DNA from 2 places in the Bacillus paramobilis genome. Region 1 is predicted to be linked to the other one. Evidence: predicted binding sites of a transcription regulator. Region 1 holds the regulator's gene; the other holds the start of a gene.
What was found. Region 1 encodes CtsR, which represses protease genes until heat stress. Its sites were predicted from a motif close to ATGGTCAATAAAGGTCAAACA; they were not measured.

Region 1 (20,426 bases):
TTAATAAAATAACTCAAACATGTCTTGCGGAAGTAGTTCAGTGGTAGAATACAACCTTGCCAAGGTTGGGGTCGCGGGTTCGAATCCCGTCTTCCGCTCCAATTTCCAATATGACATGCCGGGGTGGCGGAACAGGCAGACGCACAGGACTTAAAATCCTGCGGTGGGTGACCACCGTGCGGGTTCGACCCCCGCCCTCGGCACCATATGCGCCCGTAGCTCAATTGGATAGAGCGTTTGACTACGGATCAAGAGGTTAGGGGTTCGACTCCTCTCGGGCGCGTTTTCTTTCGGGAAGTGGCTCAGCTTGGTAGAGCACCTGGTTTGGGACCAGGGGGTCGCAGGTTCAAATCCTGTCTTCCCGATAATTGTTTGGGGCCTTAGCTCAGCTGGGAGAGCGCCTGCCTTGCACGCAGGAGGTCAGCGGTTCGATCCCGCTAGGCTCCACCAAAAAAGTTCTTTGAAAACTGAACGAAACAAACAACGTGAAACGTCAATTTTTATTTTTAGATGCTAGACAAACTAACTTTATTGGAGAGTTTGATCCTGGCTCAGGATGAACGCTGGCGGCGTGCCTAATACATGCAAGTCGAGCGAATGGATTGAGAGCTTGCTCTCAAGAAGTTAGCGGCGGACGGGTGAGTAACACGTGGGTAACCTGCCCATAAGACTGGGATAACTCCGGGAAACCGGGGCTAATACCGGATAACATTTTGAACTGCATGGTTCGAAATTGAAAGGCGGCTTCGGCTGTCACTTATGGATGGACCCGCGTCGCATTAGCTAGTTGGTGAGGTAACGGCTCACCAAGGCAACGATGCGTAGCCGACCTGAGAGGGTGATCGGCCACACTGGGACTGAGACACGGCCCAGACTCCTACGGGAGGCAGCAGTAGGGAATCTTCCGCAATGGACGAAAGTCTGACGGAGCAACGCCGCGTGAGTGATGAAGGCTTTCGGGTCGTAAAACTCTGTTGTTAGGGAAGAACAAGTGCTAGTTGAATAAGCTGGCACCTTGACGGTACCTAACCAGAAAGCCACGGCTAACTACGTGCCAGCAGCCGCGGTAATACGTAGGTGGCAAGCGTTATCCGGAATTATTGGGCGTAAAGCGCGCGCAGGTGGTTTCTTAAGTCTGATGTGAAAGCCCACGGCTCAACCGTGGAGGGTCATTGGAAACTGGGAGACTTGAGTGCAGAAGAGGAAAGTGGAATTCCATGTGTAGCGGTGAAATGCGTAGAGATATGGAGGAACACCAGTGGCGAAGGCGACTTTCTGGTCTGTAACTGACACTGAGGCGCGAAAGCGTGGGGAGCAAACAGGATTAGATACCCTGGTAGTCCACGCCGTAAACGATGAGTGCTAAGTGTTAGAGGGTTTCCGCCCTTTAGTGCTGAAGTTAACGCATTAAGCACTCCGCCTGGGGAGTACGGCCGCAAGGCTGAAACTCAAAGGAATTGACGGGGGCCCGCACAAGCGGTGGAGCATGTGGTTTAATTCGAAGCAACGCGAAGAACCTTACCAGGTCTTGACATCCTCTGAAAACCCTAGAGATAGGGCTTCTCCTTCGGGAGCAGAGTGACAGGTGGTGCATGGTTGTCGTCAGCTCGTGTCGTGAGATGTTGGGTTAAGTCCCGCAACGAGCGCAACCCTTGATCTTAGTTGCCATCATTAAGTTGGGCACTCTAAGGTGACTGCCGGTGACAAACCGGAGGAAGGTGGGGATGACGTCAAATCATCATGCCCCTTATGACCTGGGCTACACACGTGCTACAATGGACGGTACAAAGAGCTGCAAGACCGCGAGGTGGAGCTAATCTCATAAAACCGTTCTCAGTTCGGATTGTAGGCTGCAACTCGCCTACATGAAGCTGGAATCGCTAGTAATCGCGGATCAGCATGCCGCGGTGAATACGTTCCCGGGCCTTGTACACACCGCCCGTCACACCACGAGAGTTTGTAACACCCGAAGTCGGTGGGGTAACCTTTATGGAGCCAGCCGCCTAAGGTGGGACAGATGATTGGGGTGAAGTCGTAACAAGGTAGCCGTATCGGAAGGTGCGGCTGGATCACCTCCTTTCTATGGAGAATTGATGAACGCTGTTCATCAATATAAGTTTCCGTGTTTCGTTTTGTTCAGTTTTGAGAGAACTATCTCTCATATATAAATGTATGTTCTTTGAAAACTAGATAACAGTGTAGCTCATATTTTTTAATTTTTAGTTTGGTTAAGTTAGAAAGGGCGCACGGTGGATGCCTTGACACTAGGAGTCGATGAAGGACGGGACTAACGCCGATATGCTTCGGGGAGCTGTAAGTAAGCTTTGATCCGAAGATTTCCGAATGGGGAAACCCACCATACGTAATGGTATGGTATCCTTACCTGAATACATAGGGTAAGGAAGACAGACCCAGGGAACTGAAACATCTAAGTACCTGGAGGAAGAGAAAGCAAATGCGATTTCCTGAGTAGCGGCGAGCGAAACGGAACATAGCCCAAACCAAGAGGCTTGCCTCTTGGGGTTGTAGGACATTCTATACGGAGTTACAAAGGAACGAGGTAGACGAAGCGACCTGGAAAGGTCCGTCGTAGAGGGTAACAACCCCGTAGTCGAAACTTCGTTCTCTCTTGAATGTATCCTGAGTACGGCGGAACACGTGAAATTCCGTCGGAATCTGGGAGGACCATCTCCCAAGGCTAAATACTCCCTAGTGATCGATAGTGAACCAGTACCGTGAGGGAAAGGTGAAAAGCACCCCGGAAGGGGAGTGAAAGAGATCCTGAAACCGTGTGCCTACAAATAGTCAGAGCCCGTTAATGGGTGATGGCGTGCCTTTTGTAGAATGAACCGGCGAGTTACGATCCCGTGCGAGGTTAAGCTGAAGAGGCGGAGCCGCAGCGAAAGCGAGTCTGAATAGGGCGTTTAGTACGTGGTCGTAGACCCGAAACCAGGTGATCTACCCATGTCCAGGGTGAAGTTCAGGTAACACTGAATGGAGGCCCGAACCCACGCACGTTGAAAAGTGCGGGGATGAGGTGTGGGTAGCGGAGAAATTCCAATCGAACCTGGAGATAGCTGGTTCTCCCCGAAATAGCTTTAGGGCTAGCCTTAAGTGTAAGAGTCTTGGAGGTAGAGCACTGATTGAACTAGGGGTCCTCATCGGATTACCGAATTCAGTCAAACTCCGAATGCCAATGACTTATCCTTAGGAGTCAGACTGCGAGTGATAAGATCCGTAGTCAAGAGGGAAACAGCCCAGATCGCCAGCTAAGGTCCCAAAGTGTGTATTAAGTGGAAAAGGATGTGGAGTTGCTTAGACAACTAGGATGTTGGCTTAGAAGCAGCCACCATTTAAAGAGTGCGTAATAGCTCACTAGTCGAGTGACTCTGCGCCGAAAATGTACCGGGGCTAAATACACCACCGAAGCTGCGAATTGATACCAATGGTATCAGTGGTAGGGGAGCGTTCTAAGTGCAGTGAAGTCAGACCGGAAGGACTGGTGGAGCGCTTAGAAGTGAGAATGCCGGTATGAGTAGCGAAAGACGGGTGAGAATCCCGTCCACCGAATGCCTAAGGTTTCCTGAGGAAGGCTCGTCCGCTCAGGGTTAGTCAGGACCTAAGCCGAGGCCGACAGGCGTAGGCGATGGACAACAGGTTGATATTCCTGTACCACCTCTTTATCGTTTGAGCAATGGAGGGACGCAGAAGGATAGAAGAAGCGTGCGATTGGTTGTGCACGTCCAAGCAGTTAGGCTGATAAGTAGGCAAATCCGCTTATCGTGAAGGCTGAGCTGTGATGGGGAAGCTCCTTATGGAGCGAAGTCTTTGATTCCCCGCTGCCAAGAAAAGCTTCTAGCGAGATAAAAGGTGCCTGTACCGCAAACCGACACAGGTAGGCGAGGAGAGAATCCTAAGGTGTGCGAGAGAACTCTGGTTAAGGAACTCGGCAAAATGACCCCGTAACTTCGGGAGAAGGGGTGCTTTCTTAACGGAAAGCCGCAGTGAATAGGCCCAAGCGACTGTTTAGCAAAAACACAGCTCTCTGCGAAGCCGTAAGGCGAAGTATAGGGGGTGACACCTGCCCGGTGCTGGAAGGTTAAGGAGAGGGGTTAGCGTAAGCGAAGCTCTGAACTGAAGCCCCAGTAAACGGCGGCCGTAACTATAACGGTCCTAAGGTAGCGAAATTCCTTGTCGGGTAAGTTCCGACCCGCACGAAAGGTGTAACGATTTGGGCACTGTCTCAACCAGAGACTCGGTGAAATTATAGTACCTGTGAAGATGCAGGTTACCCGCGACAGGACGGAAAGACCCCGTGGAGCTTTACTGTAGCCTGATATTGAATTTTGGTACAGTTTGTACAGGATAGGCGGGAGCCATTGAAACCGGAGCGCTAGCTTCGGTGGAGGCGCTGGTGGGATACCGCCCTGACTGTATTGAAATTCTAACCTACGGGTCTTATCGACCCGGGAGACAGTGTCAGGTGGGCAGTTTGACTGGGGCGGTCGCCTCCTAAAGTGTAACGGAGGCGCCCAAAGGTTCCCTCAGAATGGTTGGAAATCATTCGTAGAGTGCAAAGGCATAAGGGAGCTTGACTGCGAGACCTACAAGTCGAGCAGGGACGAAAGTCGGGCTTAGTGATCCGGTGGTTCCGCATGGAAGGGCCATCGCTCAACGGATAAAAGCTACCCCGGGGATAACAGGCTTATCTCCCCCAAGAGTCCACATCGACGGGGAGGTTTGGCACCTCGATGTCGGCTCATCGCATCCTGGGGCTGTAGTCGGTCCCAAGGGTTGGGCTGTTCGCCCATTAAAGCGGTACGCGAGCTGGGTTCAGAACGTCGTGAGACAGTTCGGTCCCTATCCGTCGTGGGCGTAGGAAATTTGAGAGGAGCTGTCCTTAGTACGAGAGGACCGGGATGGACGCACCGCTGGTGTACCAGTTGTTCTGCCAAGGGCATAGCTGGGTAGCTATGTGCGGAAGGGATAAGTGCTGAAAGCATCTAAGCATGAAGCCCCCCTCAAGATGAGATTTCCCATAGCGTAAGCTAGTAAGATCCCTGAAAGATGATCAGGTTGATAGGTTCGAGGTGGAAGCATGGTGACATGTGGAGCTGACGAATACTAATAGATCGAGGACTTAACCATATAATATGTAGCAAATGTTATCTAGTTTTGAAGGAATATGCCTTCATAGTTTGGTGATGATGGCAGAGAGGTCACACCCGTTCCCATACCGAACACGGAAGTTAAGCTCTCTAGCGCCGATGGTAGTTGGGACCTTGTCCCTGTGAGAGTAGGACGTCGCCAAGCAATTAAACACGAGTCATTTGACTCGTGTTTTTTCGTGTTTTCTTTTATAATCCATAGTAATTAAAAAATGTGTTTAAATAATTATTATTTTGATTAAATACAAGGGAATGTGGCTAGGATAGTGAATAAGCAAAAGAGTTGCAAATTTTATTAATACGTATATAATTAAAGTCAAAGATAGTCAAAGTCAATAAAGGTGGCGGATAAATGAGAAATATATCTGATATCATTGAGCAATATCTAAAGCAAGTTATTGACTTAAGTAATAATAATGTGATTGAAATCAAAAGAAATGAGATTGCGGATCGATTCGAGTGCGTACCATCTCAAATCAATTATGTAATCAATACCCGTTTTACGATAGAAAGAGGATTTGTAGTAGAAAGTAAACGTGGTGGAGGAGGTTACATTCGCATTATAAAAGTCAAACTGCATGACGATATAGACATTATCGATCAAATGCTTCATATTATTGATCATAGCGTTGCGCAAGGGAATGCAGAGAGTATGATTATACGTTTAATAGAAGAGGGAATCATAACAAATCGTGAAGCTAAACTTATGTTAAGTGTACTAGATCGTTCTGTATTATCAATGGATGTTCCTTCTCGAGATGAACTTAGGGCTCGAATATTATGCGCAATGTTAAGAACACTGAAATATAAATAAATACAGCTTTTGTAAAAGAATAATAACTAAGATATAAGGCAGTTAAATATTGTAGGAGTTTTGAAAAAAGAACACGCACTTTTATTTAAACGAATAAGGGAAAGTGAACAATCTAGTAATGTATGAAAAATATTATGAGATAGATCGTTCCTGTTGTAAAGGTGGGATAGTGATGACTTGTCAAAACTGTAATATAAGACCAGCAACTTTACATTATACAAAAGTAATCAACGAACAGAAGACGGAAGTACATCTTTGTGAGCAATGTGCAGAACAAAGTGGCTATACGTCTTTCTTTCAATCGCCGCAGTCTAACTTTTCATTCCATGATTTATTTGCTGGGTTATTACATGGTGGATCAACAACGTTTGAAGAAGGACAAAATGGGCTTTCGAATACAAGTATATTAAGGTGTCCAGATTGTAAGATGACATATGAGCAATTTACAAAGGTGGGACGTTTTGGATGTGCTTCTTGTTACGATACATTTAAGGAACATTTAAAGCCATTATTAAAACGTCTTCACGGCGGACATACAGATCATTGTGGAAAAATTCCGGAACGTATAGAAGGAAATATTCACTTAAAGAAAGAATTAGATGAACTAAAACTCATTCTGAGACAATACGTACAGAAAGAGGAGTTTGAGAAAGCTGCTGAAGTAAGGGATAAAATTCGAGGTCTTGAAAATCAGCTTAGTGAGCATAGAGAGGGGGAATAGTTCTATGTCACTGGACAAAATTATGAATGAAGCGATTAGTCCATGGATGAAGGGGGATGGCCCTGATTCTGATATTGTTTTAAGTAGTCGAATACGTTTGGCTCGTAATTTTAAAAAATATCAATTCTCTACTATGCAAAACGAAGAAGAAGCTAAACAGATTCATGAATTATTTAAAAAGGAATTTATAAATAAAACGGTAGAACCTTTTGGAGAGTTTGAACTATTAAAAATGAATGAATTAACGCCTCTTCAAAGGAGAGTATTAGTTGAAAAGCATTTAATTAGTCCTAACCTTGCAGGAACAGAATATGGAGCATGTCTATTGTCAGGAAGCGAACATATTAGTGTTATGCTTAATGAAGAAGACCATATTAGGATTCAGTGCTTATTTTCAGGGTTGCAGTTATCAGAGGCCCTTCAAAGTGCCAATCAAATAGATAATTGGATAGAGGAAGAGGTTGAATATGCTTTTGATGAATCACTTGGATATATAACGAGCTGTCCTACTAACGTTGGTACAGGATTGAGGGCTTCTGTAATGATTCACTTACCGGGACTCGTTTTAACGAAAAGAATTAGCCGTATTATACAAGTAATTCAAAAATTAGGGTTAGTAGTAAGAGGAATATACGGTGAAGGTAGCGAAGCGTTAGGTAATATATTTCAAGTGTCAAATCAAATGACGCTAGGAAAATCTGAAGAAGACATTATTGCAGATTTAAAGAGTGTCATTCAACAAATCATACAGCAAGAAAAAATGGCTAGAGAATTAATTGTACAAAATTCAAGTATTGAGCTTGAAGATAAAGTTTATCGCTCTTATGGCATACTAGCAAACAGTCGGTTAATTCAATCTGCGGAAGCGGCCACTTGCTTATCAGATGTACGACTTGGTATTGATTTAGGATATATAAAAGGTGTATCGAGAAATATTTTGACTGAGCTAATGGTTCTTACACAACCAGGTATTTTACAACAATATGCAGGTGGACCTTTAGGACCAGAAGAAAGAGATTATCGAAGAGCAACCTTAATCCGTGAGCGATTACGTATTGAAAAAAACTAAGCGCAAGTAGGAGGCGATTTCTATGATGTTTGGAAGATTTACAGAAAGAGCACAGAAAGTATTAGCTTTATCTCAAGAGGAAGCAATTCGTATTGGGCATAATAATATTGGAACAGAACATATTTTACTTGGGCTTGTACGTGAAGGTGAAGGAATTGCAGCAAAAGCGTTAATTGCTCTTGGATTAAGTCCCGAGAAAGTTCAAAAAGAGGTAGAAGCATTAATTGGACGCGGAACAGAAGCTTCTCAAACTGTACATTATACACCGCGTGCCAAAAAGGTTATTGAGTTGTCAATGGATGAAGCTCGTAAATTAGGTCATTCTTACGTTGGAACAGAACATATCTTACTTGGTTTAATCCGTGAAGGTGAAGGTGTAGCAGCACGTGTTTTAAATAACTTGGGTGTTAGCCTAAATAAGGCAAGACAACAAGTATTGCAACTTCTTGGAAGTAATGAAGCAAGTTCAGGTCACCAAGGTGGTTCTTCAACAAATGCAAATACACCGACACTGGATAGCTTAGCGCGTGATTTAACAGTTGTTGCACGTGAGAATCGTCTAGATCCTGTTATCGGGCGTGGTAAAGAAATTCAACGTGTAATTGAAGTTTTAAGCCGTAGAACAAAAAACAATCCTGTATTAATTGGAGAGCCTGGTGTGGGTAAAACGGCAATTGCAGAAGGATTAGCACAACAAATTGTAAATAATGAAGTTCCTGAAACATTAAGAGATAAGCGTGTTATGACACTAGATATGGGTACAGTTGTAGCTGGAACGAAATATCGTGGTGAATTTGAAGATCGTTTAAAGAAAGTTATGGATGAAATCCGTCAAGCTGGCAACATTATTCTATTTATTGATGAACTTCATACATTAATTGGTGCAGGTGGAGCAGAAGGTGCTATTGATGCATCGAACATTTTAAAACCATCTTTAGCACGCGGAGAATTACAATGTATTGGGGCAACAACTTTAGATGAATATCGTAAATATATTGAAAAAGATGCGGCTTTAGAGAGACGATTCCAACCAATTCACGTTGATGAGCCAAGTTTAGACGAATCAACTCAAATCTTGAAAGGTTTACGTGATCGTTACGAGGCACATCACCGTGTATCTATTACAGATGATGCAATTGATGCAGCTGTAAAGCTTTCAGACCGTTATATTACAGATCGTTTCTTACCAGATAAGGCAATTGACTTAATTGATGAAGCTGCTTCCAAGGTTCGCTTACGTTCTTATACAACACCACCAAATCTAAAAGAGCTTGAAGTGAAGCTTGAGGAAATTAGAAAAGAAAAAGATGCAGCTGTGCAAAGTCAAGAATTTGAAAAAGCTGCTTCCTTACGTGATATGGAACAACGCTTACGTGAGAAGTTAGAAGATACGAAGCGTCAATGGAAAGAGCAACAAGGAAAAGAAAACTCAGAAGTGACAGTAGAAGATATTGCAAATGTCGTTTCTACGTGGACTCGTATACCGGTTTCTAAACTTGCACAAACAGAGACTGATAAATTGTTAAACTTAGAATCGATCCTTCACGATCGTGTTATTGGTCAAGATGAAGCAGTAGTGGCTGTGGCGAAAGCTGTTCGTCGTGCTAGAGCGGGATTGAAAGATCCGAAACGTCCGATTGGTTCATTTATTTTCTTAGGACCAACAGGTGTAGGTAAAACGGAGCTAGCAAGAGCATTAGCGGAATCTATGTTCGGTGATGAGGATGCAATGATTCGCATCGATATGTCTGAGTATATGGAGAAGCATTCTACTTCTCGTTTGGTTGGATCTCCTCCAGGATATGTTGGATATGAAGAAGGTGGACAATTAACAGAAAAGGTTCGCCGTAAGCCATATTCAGTTGTCCTATTAGATGAAGTAGAGAAAGCTCACCCTGATGTGTTTAACATTTTACTACAAGTATTAGAAGATGGTCGTTTAACGGATTCTAAAGGGCGTACAGTTGATTTCCGTAATACAATTGTTATTATGACATCTAACGTTGGTGCAGACGCGTTAAAACGTAATAAACATCTTGGATTTAACGTACAAGATGAGAGCCGCGATTATTCAGATATGAAAGGTAAGGTAATGGATGAACTGAAAAAGGCATTTCGTCCAGAATTCTTAAACCGTATTGATGAAATTATCGTGTTCCATATGCTTGAGAAAAAACATATTCAAGAGATTGTAACACTTATGGTAAATCAGTTAGTGAATCGCTTAAAAGAGCAAGAAATTGAATTGCATTTAACAGAAGGAGCAATTTCAGCCATTGCTGATAAAGGATTTGACCGAGAATACGGTGCTCGTCCGCTTCGTAGAGCAATTCAGAAACATGTAGAAGATAGACTGTCGGAAGAACTTTTAAAAGGTGCTATTGAGAAAGGACAAAAAGTTATCTTTGATGTTGAAGGGGAAACATTTGTCATTCATAGTGCTGAAAAGGTAAAATAAGTATAGACAAACTAAGAGGGCTACGAGATAGCCCTCTTTCTTGTACGAGAAGGATAAACTGTTTATAGATGAAAGTGAAGTGAAATATAAAACGATATGGCTAAAAAGAAAACAAAATTCACATGTCAAGAGTGTGGTTATCAGTCACCAAAATATATGGGGAAATGCCCTGGTTGTGGTCAATGGAATACACTTGTTGAAGAGATGGAACCGGTTGTATCATCAAGACGCCTTAATTATGCCAATGCAATTCAATCAGAAGTAACAAAACCAAGACGCCTAACAGAAGTAGAAACAAAATCTGAGGCACGTATTGAAACGAAATTCCAAGAGTTTAACCGTGTACTTGGTGGTGGGATTGTAGATGGATCTTTAGTACTTATTGGTGGAGACCCTGGTATTGGAAAATCAACATTGCTATTACAGATTTCATCACAATTAGCAGATTCTTCATATGATGTACTATATATATCAGGTGAAGAATCGGCAAAACAGATTAAACTTCGTGCAGATCGTTTGCATGTAAAGGGTAGTAATCTATTTGTTGTAGCAGAGACAGATTTGCAGCGAATTGCTGCACACATTGAAGAGATGAATCCAGCTTTTGTTGTTATTGATTCCATTCAAACGATACATTTACCTGAGGTAACGTCAGCGCCGGGAAGTGTGGCACAAGTACGTGAATGTACAGCGGAATTAATGAAACTTGCAAAAACGAAAGGAATTCCTATTTTTATCGTCGGACATGTAACAAAAGAGGGGGCAATTGCAGGACCTCGTATGTTAGAACATATGGTCGATGCAGTTCTTTACTTTGAAGGAGATCGTCATCATACATATCGTATCTTGCGAGCTGTGAAGAATCGTTTTGGTTCCACGAATGAAATGGGTATTTTTGAAATGAAAGAGCTTGGTCTTGCGGAAGTCTTAAACCCTTCTGAAATTTTTCTTGAGGAAAGACCCGTTGGAGTCGCAGGATCAACAGTAGTTGCCTCAATGGAAGGAACAAGACCGGTTTTAGTAGAAATACAAGCATTAATCTCCCCTACTAGTTTTGGAAACCCTCGAAGAATGGCGACGGGAATTGATCATAACCGTGTATCGCTTATTATGGCAGTGCTAGAAAAAAGAACAGGTTTATTATTGCAAAACCAAGACGCATATTTAAAAGTAGCGGGTGGTTTGAAATTAGATGAACCAGCAATTGATTTAGCTGTGGCTTTAAGTATTGCTTCAAGTTTTAGAGATAAACCTACGACACCAACTGATGCAGTAATAGGAGAAGTAGGATTAACTGGAGAAATAAGAAGAGTATCAAGAATTGAACAACGTGTACAAGAAGCAGCTAAATTAGGATTTCAACGTGCTATTATTCCTAGAAAAAATTTGGGGGGATGGACAATCCCGGATGGGATTGAGGTAGTAGGTGTATCTAATTTAGGGGAAGCGCTTCGTTTGACATTAGGAGGCTAGGCTATGGAAGAAAACAAGCAACGTGTCAAAAGTATGATTAATATTTTACAGCTCGTGGCCCCAGGAACACCACTGCGCGAAGGGATAGATAATGTGCTTCGCGCACAAACAGGGGGACTAATTGTTCTTGGATATAATGAACAAATTAAAAGTATTGTTGATGGAGGATTTCACATTAATTGTGCATTCTCTCCTGCTAGTTTATACGAATTAGCCAAAATGGATGGGGCACTTATTTTAAATGAAACTGGAAGTAAAATTTTAATTGCAAATGCACAGTTAGTTCCAGAGGCATCTATTGATTCTATTGAAACAGGTATGCGCCATCGGACGGCAGAGCGTGTAGCAAAGCAGACAGGTAGTCTCGTTGTGGCTATTTCACAAAGACGTAACGTAATTACACTATATCAAGGGAATTTACGTTATACACTAAAGGATATAGGTGTTATTTTAACAAAGGCAAATCAAGCTATTCAAACGTTAGAAAAATATAAGGCCGTATGGAATGATGGTATTACGAATTTGGGCATTCTAGAATTTGAAGAAGTCGTTACAATGTCCGAGGTGGTTCATGTGTTACATAGTGTTGAAATGGTACTGCGTATTAAAAATGAAATATTGAGCTATATTCATGAGTTAGGAACAGAAGGTAGGTTAATTCGTTTACAACTTACAGAACTACTAGCTGATTTAGAGGCAGAGGCAGCGTTATTAATTAAAGATTATTACCAAGAAAAAACACAAGACCATCATCAAATTTTGAAAAAGTTACAAGAGCTTGCGAACACACAACTTCTAGAGGATAGCGATTTAGTTAAATTGCTTGGCTACCCAGGGCAAACGAGTTTAGAAGAAAGTGTGACGCCGAGAGGATACCGAATCACAAGCAAAATTTCGCGCGTTCCGCCACTTATCATTGAAAATTTAATTAATCGGTTTAAGACTTTGCAAGGTGTTTGTCGAGCGACTATTAATGAATTGGATGATGTGGAAGGAATTGGAGAAGTCAGGGCGAAGAAAATACGAGAAGGCCTAAAAAGAATCCAAGAGCATCTCTATATGAGTAGACACAATTAAGAATATTACATTGATTCCATAATATAACGACACTAGAACACTTTTGGTATATGATATGATATATTGGTAAATAAAACTATTTATAAAAAAACACGTCCGCTTTTGCATTCGGCGTTTTGATTAGCGAAACAATGGTTAATAATGAGTAGGAGGTGGTTGGATGTTAAAACGGATTGTACAGCTCTTCTTTCTAGTAATTGGGGGAGCGTTAGGGATTTACTTAATCCCAAAAGTTATTAATGTATTAGACATCGGTGCCGTTCCTTTATTGGAAGGATCGTATGCTCGTGCAATTATTGGTGCAATTATTTTATTTTTAACAACATTTTGGCTTGTAGATTATATCGTTCAACTTATCAAGCATATTGAAGAGGCTCTTGTAAAGGCGCCTGTAGCGGATGTTTTATTTGGTACATTAGGTTTAATCTCTGGGCTTATTGTTGCGTATTTAATTTTAATACCAATTCGTGAATTTACAATTCCAGTTATTAGTACAGTGTTGCAAGTATTCTTTACTCTTTTACTTGGATACTTAGGATTCCAAGTAGGGTTTAAAAAGAGGAATGAATTGCTAGGATTATTTACACTACCACAACGTGGAAAGAAGAAAAATAATAATAGTGATAATGAAGAAACTGAAACAGAGGTAGAAGAATCTACAACTCATTGGAAAATTCTCGATACGAGTGTAATTATCGACGGACGTATTGCTGATATTTGCCAAACGAAGTTTTTAGAAGGAACAATTGTGATTCCACAATTCGTGTTAGAAGAACTTCAGCACATTGCCGATTCTTCTGATGCTTTAAAACGTAATCGTGGTCGCAGGGGATTAGATATTTTAAATCGTATTCAAAAAGAGATGCCGATTCCGGTAGAAATTTATGAAGGCGATTTCGATGATATTCAAGAAGTGGATAGCAAACTTGTAAAGTTGGCGAAAATCACTGGTGGAACGGTAGTAACGAATGATTTCAACTTAAACAAAGTTTCTGAATTACAAGGGGTAACGGTGTTAAATATTAACGATTTAGCTAATGCAATTAAACCTGTTGTACTCCCAGGTGAAGAACTAAGTGTTTATGTTGTCAAAGATGGAAAAGAACAAAATCAAGGTGTTGCATACTTAGATGATGGCACGATGATTGTAGTAGAAGATGGTAGAGAATATGTAGGTTCACAACTCGATGTGCTTGTTACTAGTGTGTTACAAACATCGGCTGGTCGTATGATTTTCGCCAAACGTAAATTATTAGAAAAAGCATTATAAGTAGAGGATTATTAATATGTATACATTAATTATTCCAGCAGCTGGTCAAGGTAAGCGGATGGGTGCCGATAAAAATAAGTTGTTCTTACTTATTAATGAAGTACCGATTATTGTGCATACGTTACGTGCTTTTGAAACAGATAAAGCGTGCAAAAGTATTATTATGGCAATTAACGAAGAGGAACGTCCTTATTTTGAAGAATTAATGCAGAAGTATCCAATTGAAAAGCCAGTACAATTTATTCAGGGTGGAGCCGAAAGACAAGATAGTGTATATAACGCCATTCAGCATACTAGTGATGTTGAGTATGTTCTTGTACATGACGGTGCGCGTCCATTTGTAACGAATAAAGTGATTCAAGATGTATTAACTGCAGCGGAAAGATATGGAGCATCCATTTGTGCGGTACCAGTGAAAGATACAGTTAAGAAAGTAGAGCAGGATATCGTTGTTGAAACGGTAGAAAGATCTCAGCTTAAAGCTGTACAAACACCACAAGGGTTCGCTGTTTCTCTTTTGTTAGAAGCTCATAGAAGTGCGAAACAGAGTTGTTTCCTTGGTACAGATGATGCAAGTCTCGTAGAACGTATCGGGAAGCAAGTAGGTGTAGTAGAGGGGAGTTACTATAATATTAAAGTGACGACTCCAGAGGATTTATTAATTGCTGAAAGTTTCCTTCATGTTCAAAAGAAATGACAGTGATGATTATAGCGAAGAAAAGCTCGGCAACAGCCGGGCTTTTCTTTATAAGGATAGCGATATAATATAGAATCATAAAGCTATGTAGTTTAGCTTGAGGAGGATGTAAAAAATGTTTCGAATTGGACAAGGTTTTGATGTGCATGAATTTGCGGAAGGCAGACCGTTAATTATTGGTGGAATTACAATTCCTCATGAGAAAGGATTAATTGGTCATTCAGACGCAGACGTATTGTTACATACGATTGCAGACGCATGTTTAGGTGCAATTGCAGCTGGGGATATTGGAAAGCATTTCCCTGATACAGATCCTGCCTTTAAAGATGCTGATTCAGCTGTATTGCTGCAAAAGGTTTGGGAATTTGTACGTGAACAAGGTTACGAGTTAGGGAATCTAGATTGTACAATTATTGCTCAAAAGCCAAAGATGGCACCACATATTGAAAGTATGCGTCAACGCATTAGTGAACTATTAGAAACGTCTATTGATAATATCAATGTAAAGGCAACAACAACAGAAAAATTAGGATTTACAGGTAGAGAAGAAGGAATTGCTTCTCAAGCAGTTGTTTTATTACAGAAAAAATAATATGGTTTTTAATTCGTAAGATGGATAATCACATTTGTTTGGTGTACAATTATAGAATGTGTTGACATTAAGAATGGAAGGTGTACCAATTATGGAAAAGCAAGTGAGAGTGCGCTATGCGCCAAGTCCAACAGGACACTTACATATCGGAAATGCGCGTACGGCATTATTTAATTATTTATTTGCTCGTCATCAAGATGGTAAGTTTATTATTCGTATTGAAGATACTGATGTAAAACGTAATGTTGCTGGTGGAGAAGAAAGCCAATTAAAATACTTGAAATGGCTCGGTATGGACTGGGATGAAGGTGTTGATGTTGGTGGTGAATTTGGACCATATCGTCAAACAGAGCGTTTAGATATTTATAAAAAATTATATGAAGATTTACTAGAGCGTGGTTTAGCTTACAAATGTTATATGACAGAAGAAGAGCTAGAAGCAGAACGTGAAGGGCAAATCTCTCGTGGTGAAACACCTCGTTACGCAGGTAACCACCGTGATTTAACTGAAGCACAAGTGAAAGAATTTGAAGCTGAGGGACGTATTCCAAGTATTCGTTTCCGTGTGCCAGCTGACCGTGATTACACATTTAAAGATATCGTAAAAGATGAAGTTGCATTCCATTCAAATGATTTCGGTGATTTCGTTATCGTGAAAAAAGATGGAATTCCAACTTATAATTTTGCGGTAGCAGTAGATGATCATTTAATGGAAATTACACACGTACTTCGTGGTGATGATCATATTTCAAATACGCCAAAACAAATGATGATTTATGAAGCTTTCGGTTGGGATATCCCGCAATTTGGTCATATGACTTTAATTGTAAATGAAAGCCGTAAAAAATTAAGTAAGCGTGATGAATCTATTATTCAATTTATTGAGCAATATAAAGAGCTTGGATATCTTCCAGAAGCAATCTTTAACTTTATTGCACTACTAGGTTGGTCGCCAGTAGGAGAAGAAGAAATCTTCTCTCAAGAAGAGTTTATCAAAATGTTCGATGCAGCTCGTTTATCAAAATCGCCTGCATTATTTGATTCTCAAAAATTAAAATGGATGAACAACCAATATATGAAAAAGCAAGACTTAGATACGGTGGTAGAATTAAGCTTACCGCATCTAGTGAAAGCTGGACGTATAGGTGAAACTTTAAGTGAACAAGAACAAGCTTGGATTCGTGATGTAATTGCGTTATATCATGAACAAATGAGTTTTGGAGCTGAAATTGTAGAGCTTTCTGAAATGTTCTTCAAAGATCATGTTGATCATGAAGAAGAAGGACAAGAAGTATTAAAAGGTGAACAAGTACCAGAAGTACTTCGTGCATTTGCTGGTCAAGTAGAAGCACTAGAAGAGATGGAACCAGCAGCAATTAAGGCGGCTATTAAAGCAGTTCAAAAGGAAACAGGTCATAAAGGTAAAAACTTATTTATGCCAATCCGTGTTGCAACTACTGGTCAAACACATGGTCCAGAGCTTCCTAATGCTATTGCACTTCTTGGAAAAGAAAAAGTTTTAAATCGTCTTCAAAAAGTAATTGGTTAACATTTTCTAGGTTTAGAAATATAATAAGTATACTTAAAACCTAATAAGGAAAAGCGACGAGAAGGAGAAGTAGAAAATCAGGCTTTTTACAGAGAGAACCACCTTTAGGCTGGAAGTGGTTTATAAGCGGATTTTTGAAATGCCCCTTCGAGTCTTCTGCTGAACAGCAAATTGTTTTGCGAAACGTCTTAGGGCGTAAAGTAAGCAGAAGCGGTGTACACCGTTATCAGAGATGAGTTTGAGGCTTTTTTTAGCCTAAACAGAGTGGAACCGCGCTTATAAGGCGTCTCTGTCAATATGACAGAGGCGTCTTTTTTTATACCGTAAAACTGGGTATGAGTATAAGTTTTATCTGCGTGTATAAAGGTTTAGGAAGATAAGTAGGGATTTAGTTCGCTCGAAAAAGCAGCCCATAAAGGGGAGGGAACGTCGATGTTTCAGAGGCTTCGGGAAGATATTGAAGTCGTTTTTGAACAGGATCCAGCGGCAAGAAGTTATTTCGAAGTCATTTTGACTTACTCTGGATTACATGCAGTTTGGGCCCATCGAATTGCACATTCTTTTTATAAAAAGAATTTCTTCTTTATTGCACGTTGGATCTCACAAGTTAGTCGTTTCTTTACTGGCATCGAGATTCATCCAGGAGCAACAATTGGTCGTCGTTTTTTCATAGACCATGGAATGGGGGTTGTAATTGGAGAAACGTGCGAAATTGGCGATAATGTAACAATCTATCAAGGGGTTACATTAGGTGGTACGGGTAAAGAAAAGGGAAAGAGGCACCCTACAATTCAGGATAATGTATTAATTGCAACAGGTGCTAAAGTACTAGGTTCTATTACAGTTGGAGAGAACTCTAAAATTGGAGCAGGGTCTGTTGTATTAAAAGAAGTCCCTGCACATTCTACAGTTGTAGGTATACCTGGCCGAGTCGTTATTCAAAATGGAGTAAAGATCGGTCAAGAATTAAATCATTCTGACCTTCCAGACCCAATTTTTGATAAGTTAAAGGTCATGGAAGTAGAACTTGATAAATTGAAAAAACAACTTGAAGTAAAGGTAGAAAGGAAGGGTAAAAATGACTATTCACATTTATAATACGTTAACGCGTCAAAAGGAAGAGTTTACTCCATTAGAAGAAAATAAGGTAAAGATGTATGTGTGCGGACCTACAGTTTATAACTATATTCACATTGGGAACGCAAGACCACCTATGGTATTTGATACGGTACGCCGTTATTTAGAATATAAAGGTTATGATGTGCAGTATGTATCTAACTTTACTGACGTAGATGATAAACTAATTAAAGCAGCAAATGAATTAGGGGAAGATGTGCCGACAATTGCGGACCGTTTCGTTGAAGCGTATTTTGAAGATGTAACGGCACTAGGTTGCAAACATGCAACAGTTCATCCGCGTGTAACGGAAAATATGGACATTATTATTGAATTTATTCAAGAACTTGTGAATAAAGGATATGCATATGAATCAGAAGGTGATGTGTACTTTAGAACGAAGGAATTCGAAGGGTACGGTAAATTATCACATCAACCAATCGCAGACTTACGTCACGGTGCACGCATTGAAGTAGGAGAAAAGAAACAAGACCCTCTTGATTTTGCTTTATGGAAAGCTGCGAAAGAAGGAGAAATCTTCTGGGAAAGCCCTTGGGGGAACGGTCGTCCGGGCTGGCATATTGAATGCTCGGCAATGGCGCGTAAATACTTAGGAGATACAATCGATATTCATGCTGGTGGTCAAGACTTGGCATTTCCTCATCATGAGAATGAAATTGCACAGTCTGAAGCATTAACAGGAAAAACATTTGCACGGTATTGGATGCACAATGGATATATTAATATTAATAATGAGAAGATGTCTAAGTCACTGGGGAACTTCATTTTAGTTCACGATATCATTAAGCAATATGATCCGCAGCTAATTAGATTCTTTATGTTATCGGTACATTACCGTCACCCAATTAATTTCAGTGAAGAGTTATTACAAAGCACAAATAACGGACTGGAAAGAATTAAAACGGCTTACGGTAACTTAAAACACCGTATGGAAAGTAGTACTGAGTTAACAGATCATAATGAGAAATGGTTAGCTGAACTGGAAAAATTCCAGACTGCATTTGAAGAAGCGATGAATGATGACTTCAACACTGCTAATGCAATCACTGAATTATATAATGTAGCAAATCATGCAAATCAATATTTACTGGAAGAACATACGTCTACAGTTGTAATTGAAGCATACGTAAAACAACTTGAAACATTATTTGATATTTTAGGGCTAGAATTAGCGCAAGAAGAGTTGCTTGATGAAGAAATTGAGGCACTTATTCAAAAGCGGATTGAAGCTCGTAAAAATCGAGATTTTGCATTATCAGATCAAATTCGTGATGATTTAAAAGATCGTAATATTATTTTAGAAGATACCGCTCAAGGTACAAGATGGAAAAGAGGATAAGAATGATTGATGCAAAGCAATTGAACAGCTTAGCGTTAGCATATATGGGTGATGCGGTATATGAACAATATATCCGCTATCACCTACTCCAAAAAGGGAAAGTTCGTCCTAACCAATTACATCGATTAGGGACAAACTTTGTTTCGGCAAAAGCACAGGCGAAAGTTGTTTATCATTTATTAGAGACAGCATTTTTAACTGAGGAAGAAGAAGCGGTACTAAGAAGAGGGCGTAATGCAAATTCAGGTACTGTTCCGAAAAATACAGATGTACAAACATATCGATATAGTACAGCCTTTGAAGCGCTAATTGGCTATCATCATTTATTAAATAATCGCGAAAGATTAGACGAAATTGTATATAAGGCAATTGCTATTTTAGAAGAAAAGGAAGGGGGCACATCATCATGAGTAGTGAATATATTATCGGACGTAACCCTGTAATTGAAGCGTTACGATCAGGAAGAGATATTAATAAAATTTGGATTGCAGAAGGTGCTGCCAAAGGACAAGTACAAATTGTACTAGCACTAGCGAAAGAAAATAAGGTTATTTTACAACATGCACCAAAGAAGAAGTTAGATCAATTAGTTGAGGGGAACCATCAAGGTGTAATTGCTCAAGTGGCTGCGTATCAATATGCTGAGCTAGAAGATCTATTTAAAGTAGCAGAGAAGCGTAATGAAGATCCGTTTTTCTTAATTTTAGATGAAATTGAAGACCCGCATAACTTAGGTTCTATTATGCGTACTGCGGATGCAACAGGAGCTCATGGAATTATTATTCCGAAAAGAAGAGCTGTGGGACTTACAGCGTCAGTTGCAAAAGCATCTACTGGAGCAATTGAATACATTCCTGTTGCACGTGTAACGAATTTATCTCGTACAATCGATGAATTAAAAGAACGTGGACTTTGGATTGCTGGTACAGATGCAAAAGGGAAAACGGATTACCGTAATTTAGATGGTAAAATGCCAATTGGATTAGTAATTGGAAGTGAAGGAAAAGGTATGAGTCGTATTATTGGTGAAAAATGTGATTTCCTAATTACTTTACCGATGGT
Region 2 (3,779 bases), 1.1 Mb from region 1:
GAAGTCATAATAATAACCGTGTTTTTAAAGTCTACTGTTCTTCCTTGCGAATCTGTAATGCGTCCATCATCTAACATTTGTAATAAAATGTTGAATACTTCTGGATGTGCTTTTTCGATTTCGTCTAACAAAATAACTGAATACGGTTTACGTCTTACCGCTTCTGTTAATTGACCGCCCTCTTCATATCCTACATATCCAGGAGGCGCACCAATTAAGCGTGACACAGCGTGTTTCTCCATATACTCAGACATGTCGATACGAATCATTTGCTCTTCACTATCAAATAAAGACTGTGCTAACGTTTTTGCAAGTTCTGTTTTACCAACACCTGTCGGTCCTAAGAAGATGAAGGAACCAATTGGACGGTTCGGGTCTTTAATACCAGCGCGTGCACGAAGAACTGCGTCTGATACTAAACTTACCGCTTCCTCTTGTCCGATGACACGTTCTGATAAAATTTGCTCTAAACGTAGTAATTTCTCGCGTTCACCCTCGACGAGTTTTGCGACAGGAATACCAGTCCAGCGTGAAACAATATCAGCAATCTCTTCTTCACTTACTTCCTCACGTAACAAACGATTTTCTTGTTTATTATGTGCGCCCATTTCTTCTGCTTCTTTTAACTCTTTTTCAATTGCAGGAATTTTCCCATGGCGAAGTTCCGCTGCTTTATTTAAATCGTAATTACCTTCCGCTTCTTCTAATTCACGGCGCAGACGCTCTAAATGTTCACGTAAATCACGAACTTTGTGAATATCTTCTTTTTCTTTCTCCCATTTCGCTCTCATACCACTTGCAACTTCTTTTAAATCTGATAATTCACGTTGCAACGTTTTTAGACGTTCTTGGCTACCAAAGTCCTTCTCTTTTCCAAGAGCTGCTTCTTCAATTTCCAGCTGCATAATGCGGCGCGTTACTTCATCTAATTCTGTTGGCATAGAATCAATCTCTGTTCGAATCGTTGCACACGCTTCATCAACAAGATCAATTGCTTTATCTGGTAAGAAACGATCCGAAATATATCGATCTGATAAAACAGATGCTGCTACAATCGCACGGTCATGAATATTTACACCGTGATAAATTTCAAAGCGCTCTTTTAAACCACGTAAAATGGAAATTGTATCTTCAACAGTTGGTTCTTCTGCTAATACTTGTTGGAAACGTCTTTCTAGCGCTGGATCTTTCTCAATATATTTACGATATTCATCTAATGTTGTCGCCCCGATACAATGTAGTTCACCACGCGCAAGCATCGGTTTTAACATATTTCCTGCGTCCATCGCACCTTCTGTTTTACCAGCGCCGACGATTGTATGAAGTTCATCAATGAATAATAAAATGCGGCCTTCACTCTTTTTAATTTCATTTAATACAGCTTGCAGGCGCTCTTCAAACTCACCACGGAATTTCGCTCCAGCTACAAGCGCACTCATATCTAATGCAAAGATGGTTCTATCTTTTAACCCTTCTGGTACATCCTTTTTCACAATACGCTGCGCTAATCCTTCAACGATTGCTGTTTTACCAACACCTGGCTCACCAATTAAAACTGGGTTATTTTTCGTTTTACGTGAAAGAATGCGAATTACGCGGCGAATTTCACTATCGCGGCCGATAACAGGATCAATTTTCCCTGCTCTTACTTCCGCCACTAAATCACGTCCATATTTTTCTAACGCTTCATAAGTTGCTTCTGGATTTTGACTAGTCACTCTTTGATTCCCCCGAACTGTCATTAACGACTGTAATAAGTTATCTTTCGTAATATGAAATCTTGTAAGTAATTGATTTATATCGCCTTTTTCTTCTGAAAAAGCAAGCAATACATGTTCAACTGAAATGTAGTCATCTTGCAATTTCTCTGCTTCTTTTCCTGCTCTTACAAGTAGTTGTTGCAGAGCACCTGTTATATATAATTTGCCTGCTTCTGCACCACTTCCCGTTACAGAAGGCTTTTTCTTAATTAAACTTTCAGCACCTTGTTTTAACGCTTCTATATCGACATTCATTTTTTGAAAAATACGCACTGCTAACCCATCTTGCTCTTCTAATAATGTAAACAAGAGATGAGCAGTATCTACTTCTTGATGATGATGAGATACCGCTAAAGATTGGGCACTCATAATCGCCTCTTGTGTTTTTGTTGTCATTTGATTTAAGTCCATCTTTACAGTCCTCCAAATGTTTGACTTTCTTTGACCTTTGATTTGATTATACGCCAACTGACTTTTTTATACAATAATTTTGCTTATGTATTTTCAAACTTATTATTGGAAAAAGAAAAAGGGAACATTCATCATACAATTGAAAAATATACGGTAAATGAAATTATAATGTGTAACGACAAAAAAGCCGCAATAATGATTGCGGCTTCTGTTACGGTTTTCTTTTATATGTCCACTGACGGTTATGATTCGTGTTATCCGGAAACTTTTCACCGGCAGTTAATTTCACCATTTGCGGATCTTTTACCATACTTCCTGTTTCACCAATTTCTACGTAAATGCCATCATTTGGCGCTTTTTGTCCAGAACGAAACCTGCGATTTTGTCCCATTTCCATTCTCCTTCCATGACGTCTTTGCCTCATTAGTATAACCATTTTAATAGAAAGCTTTTCTGTCATGTTTAGGAAACAAGTACTACATTTCGTTCTTGTACATATACATGAATGACACAAGCTTAGGAAGGGATTTCTTTCCTATTTGTAGAAAAAAAAGAAACCAACCTACTATAGGCCAGTTTCAAAGGAGAGTCAAACATATACGAGAAGATTACATGTTCATTATAAACTTCCTCACACGAGCAATGTAACCCTTTTCACAATTTGTACATAATGAAAGAAACATTGTTTGAACTTTCTAAAAAGACGTTGACTTTTCTTAATTTCCAGCGAGAAATAGTAGACACCGTAGCGCTTTGCGACGTAAGATGGATATATAGTGAAGTTTCCATCTTTGGTGGTCTCACCCAGCTTAACCTCTTATTTCTGCATATTAAAAACGGAAATACAGATAGAAACAAAAAAATTATTATAAGAGGTGAAATTATGAATAAACAGCATTTAATCGCATTAGACTTAGACGGTACTTTATTGACAGACAACAAAATAATTTCCACTCGAACAAAACATACAATTGCAAAAGCAAAGGAACAAGGACATATTGTCGTTATTTCAACAGGGCGTCCATTCCGTGCTAGTTTTGATTACTATAAAGAACTTAGTCTGAATACACCGATCGTAAACTTTAACGGCGCTTACGTACATCATCCTCTTGATTCAAAGTGGGGAACACATCACTCTCCTCTTGAGCTAGCAACAGCACAAGAAATTGTCCGAGCTTGCTTTGATTTTGGCGTAAAAAATATATACGCTGAAGTAATGGACGATGTGTATGTTCGTGAAATTGATGAAGATAAAAAACATATTTTCGAATTCGGTTCTCCAAAGATTTTTACAGGAGACTTATTAAATACTTTAAACGATCATCCAACTTGCTTATTAATTGACGCACATGACGAGCATTCCAGTGCAATTCGTCAACATTTAACTGATATGCATGCTGAAGTAATCGACCATAGAAAATGGGGCGCACCTTGGCCGATTATTGAAATTGTAAAAAGCGGGTTAAATAAAGCTGTCGGATTACAAAAAATTTCTAGTCATTATAACATTCCACAAGAGCGAATTATCGCTTTCGGTGATGAAGATAACGACTTTGAAATGATTGAATTTGCTGGTCACGGCATCGCAATGGGAAATGCTATTCCTGA

Region 2: clpB (ATP-dependent chaperone ClpB) is a predicted target of CtsR. The motif match lies at 2,189-2,209, and genes of this name have one in related genera.

What each region holds. Positions count from the first base shown of each region.
Region 1 is NZ_CP151108.1:5,180,228-5,200,653, reverse strand. It holds tRNA gene AABL52_RS26615 (tRNA-Gly) at 27-101, shown strand; tRNA gene AABL52_RS26610 (tRNA-Leu) at 118-206, shown strand; tRNA gene AABL52_RS26605 (tRNA-Arg) at 210-283, shown strand; tRNA gene AABL52_RS26600 (tRNA-Pro) at 292-365, shown strand; tRNA gene AABL52_RS26595 (tRNA-Ala) at 375-450, shown strand; rRNA gene AABL52_RS26590 (16S ribosomal RNA) at 529-2,080, shown strand; rRNA gene AABL52_RS26585 (23S ribosomal RNA) at 2,227-5,148, shown strand; rRNA gene rrf (5S ribosomal RNA) at 5,198-5,313, shown strand; gene ctsR (transcriptional regulator CtsR) at 5,521-5,982, shown strand; gene AABL52_RS26570 (UvrB/UvrC motif-containing protein) at 6,155-6,703, shown strand; gene AABL52_RS26565 (protein arginine kinase) at 6,708-7,772, shown strand; gene clpC (ATP-dependent protease ATP-binding subunit ClpC) at 7,795-10,230, shown strand; gene radA (DNA repair protein RadA) at 10,327-11,703, shown strand; gene disA (DNA integrity scanning diadenylate cyclase DisA) at 11,707-12,780, shown strand; gene AABL52_RS26545 (PIN/TRAM domain-containing protein) at 12,941-14,050, shown strand; gene ispD (2-C-methyl-D-erythritol 4-phosphate cytidylyltransferase) at 14,067-14,747, shown strand; gene ispF (2-C-methyl-D-erythritol 2,4-cyclodiphosphate synthase) at 14,863-15,339, shown strand; gene gltX (glutamate--tRNA ligase) at 15,431-16,888, shown strand; T-box leader at 16,936-17,182, shown strand; gene cysE (serine O-acetyltransferase) at 17,321-17,986, shown strand; gene cysS (cysteine--tRNA ligase) at 17,967-19,364, shown strand; gene AABL52_RS26515 (Mini-ribonuclease 3) at 19,367-19,774, shown strand; gene rlmB (23S rRNA (guanosine(2251)-2'-O)-methyltransferase RlmB) at 19,771-20,426, shown strand, end outside.
Region 2 is NZ_CP151108.1:4,100,439-4,104,217, forward strand. It holds gene clpB (ATP-dependent chaperone ClpB) at 1-2,171, opposite strand, end outside; gene AABL52_RS21000 (YjzC family protein) at 2,383-2,562, opposite strand; gene AABL52_RS21005 (Cof-type HAD-IIB family hydrolase) at 3,055-3,779, shown strand, end outside.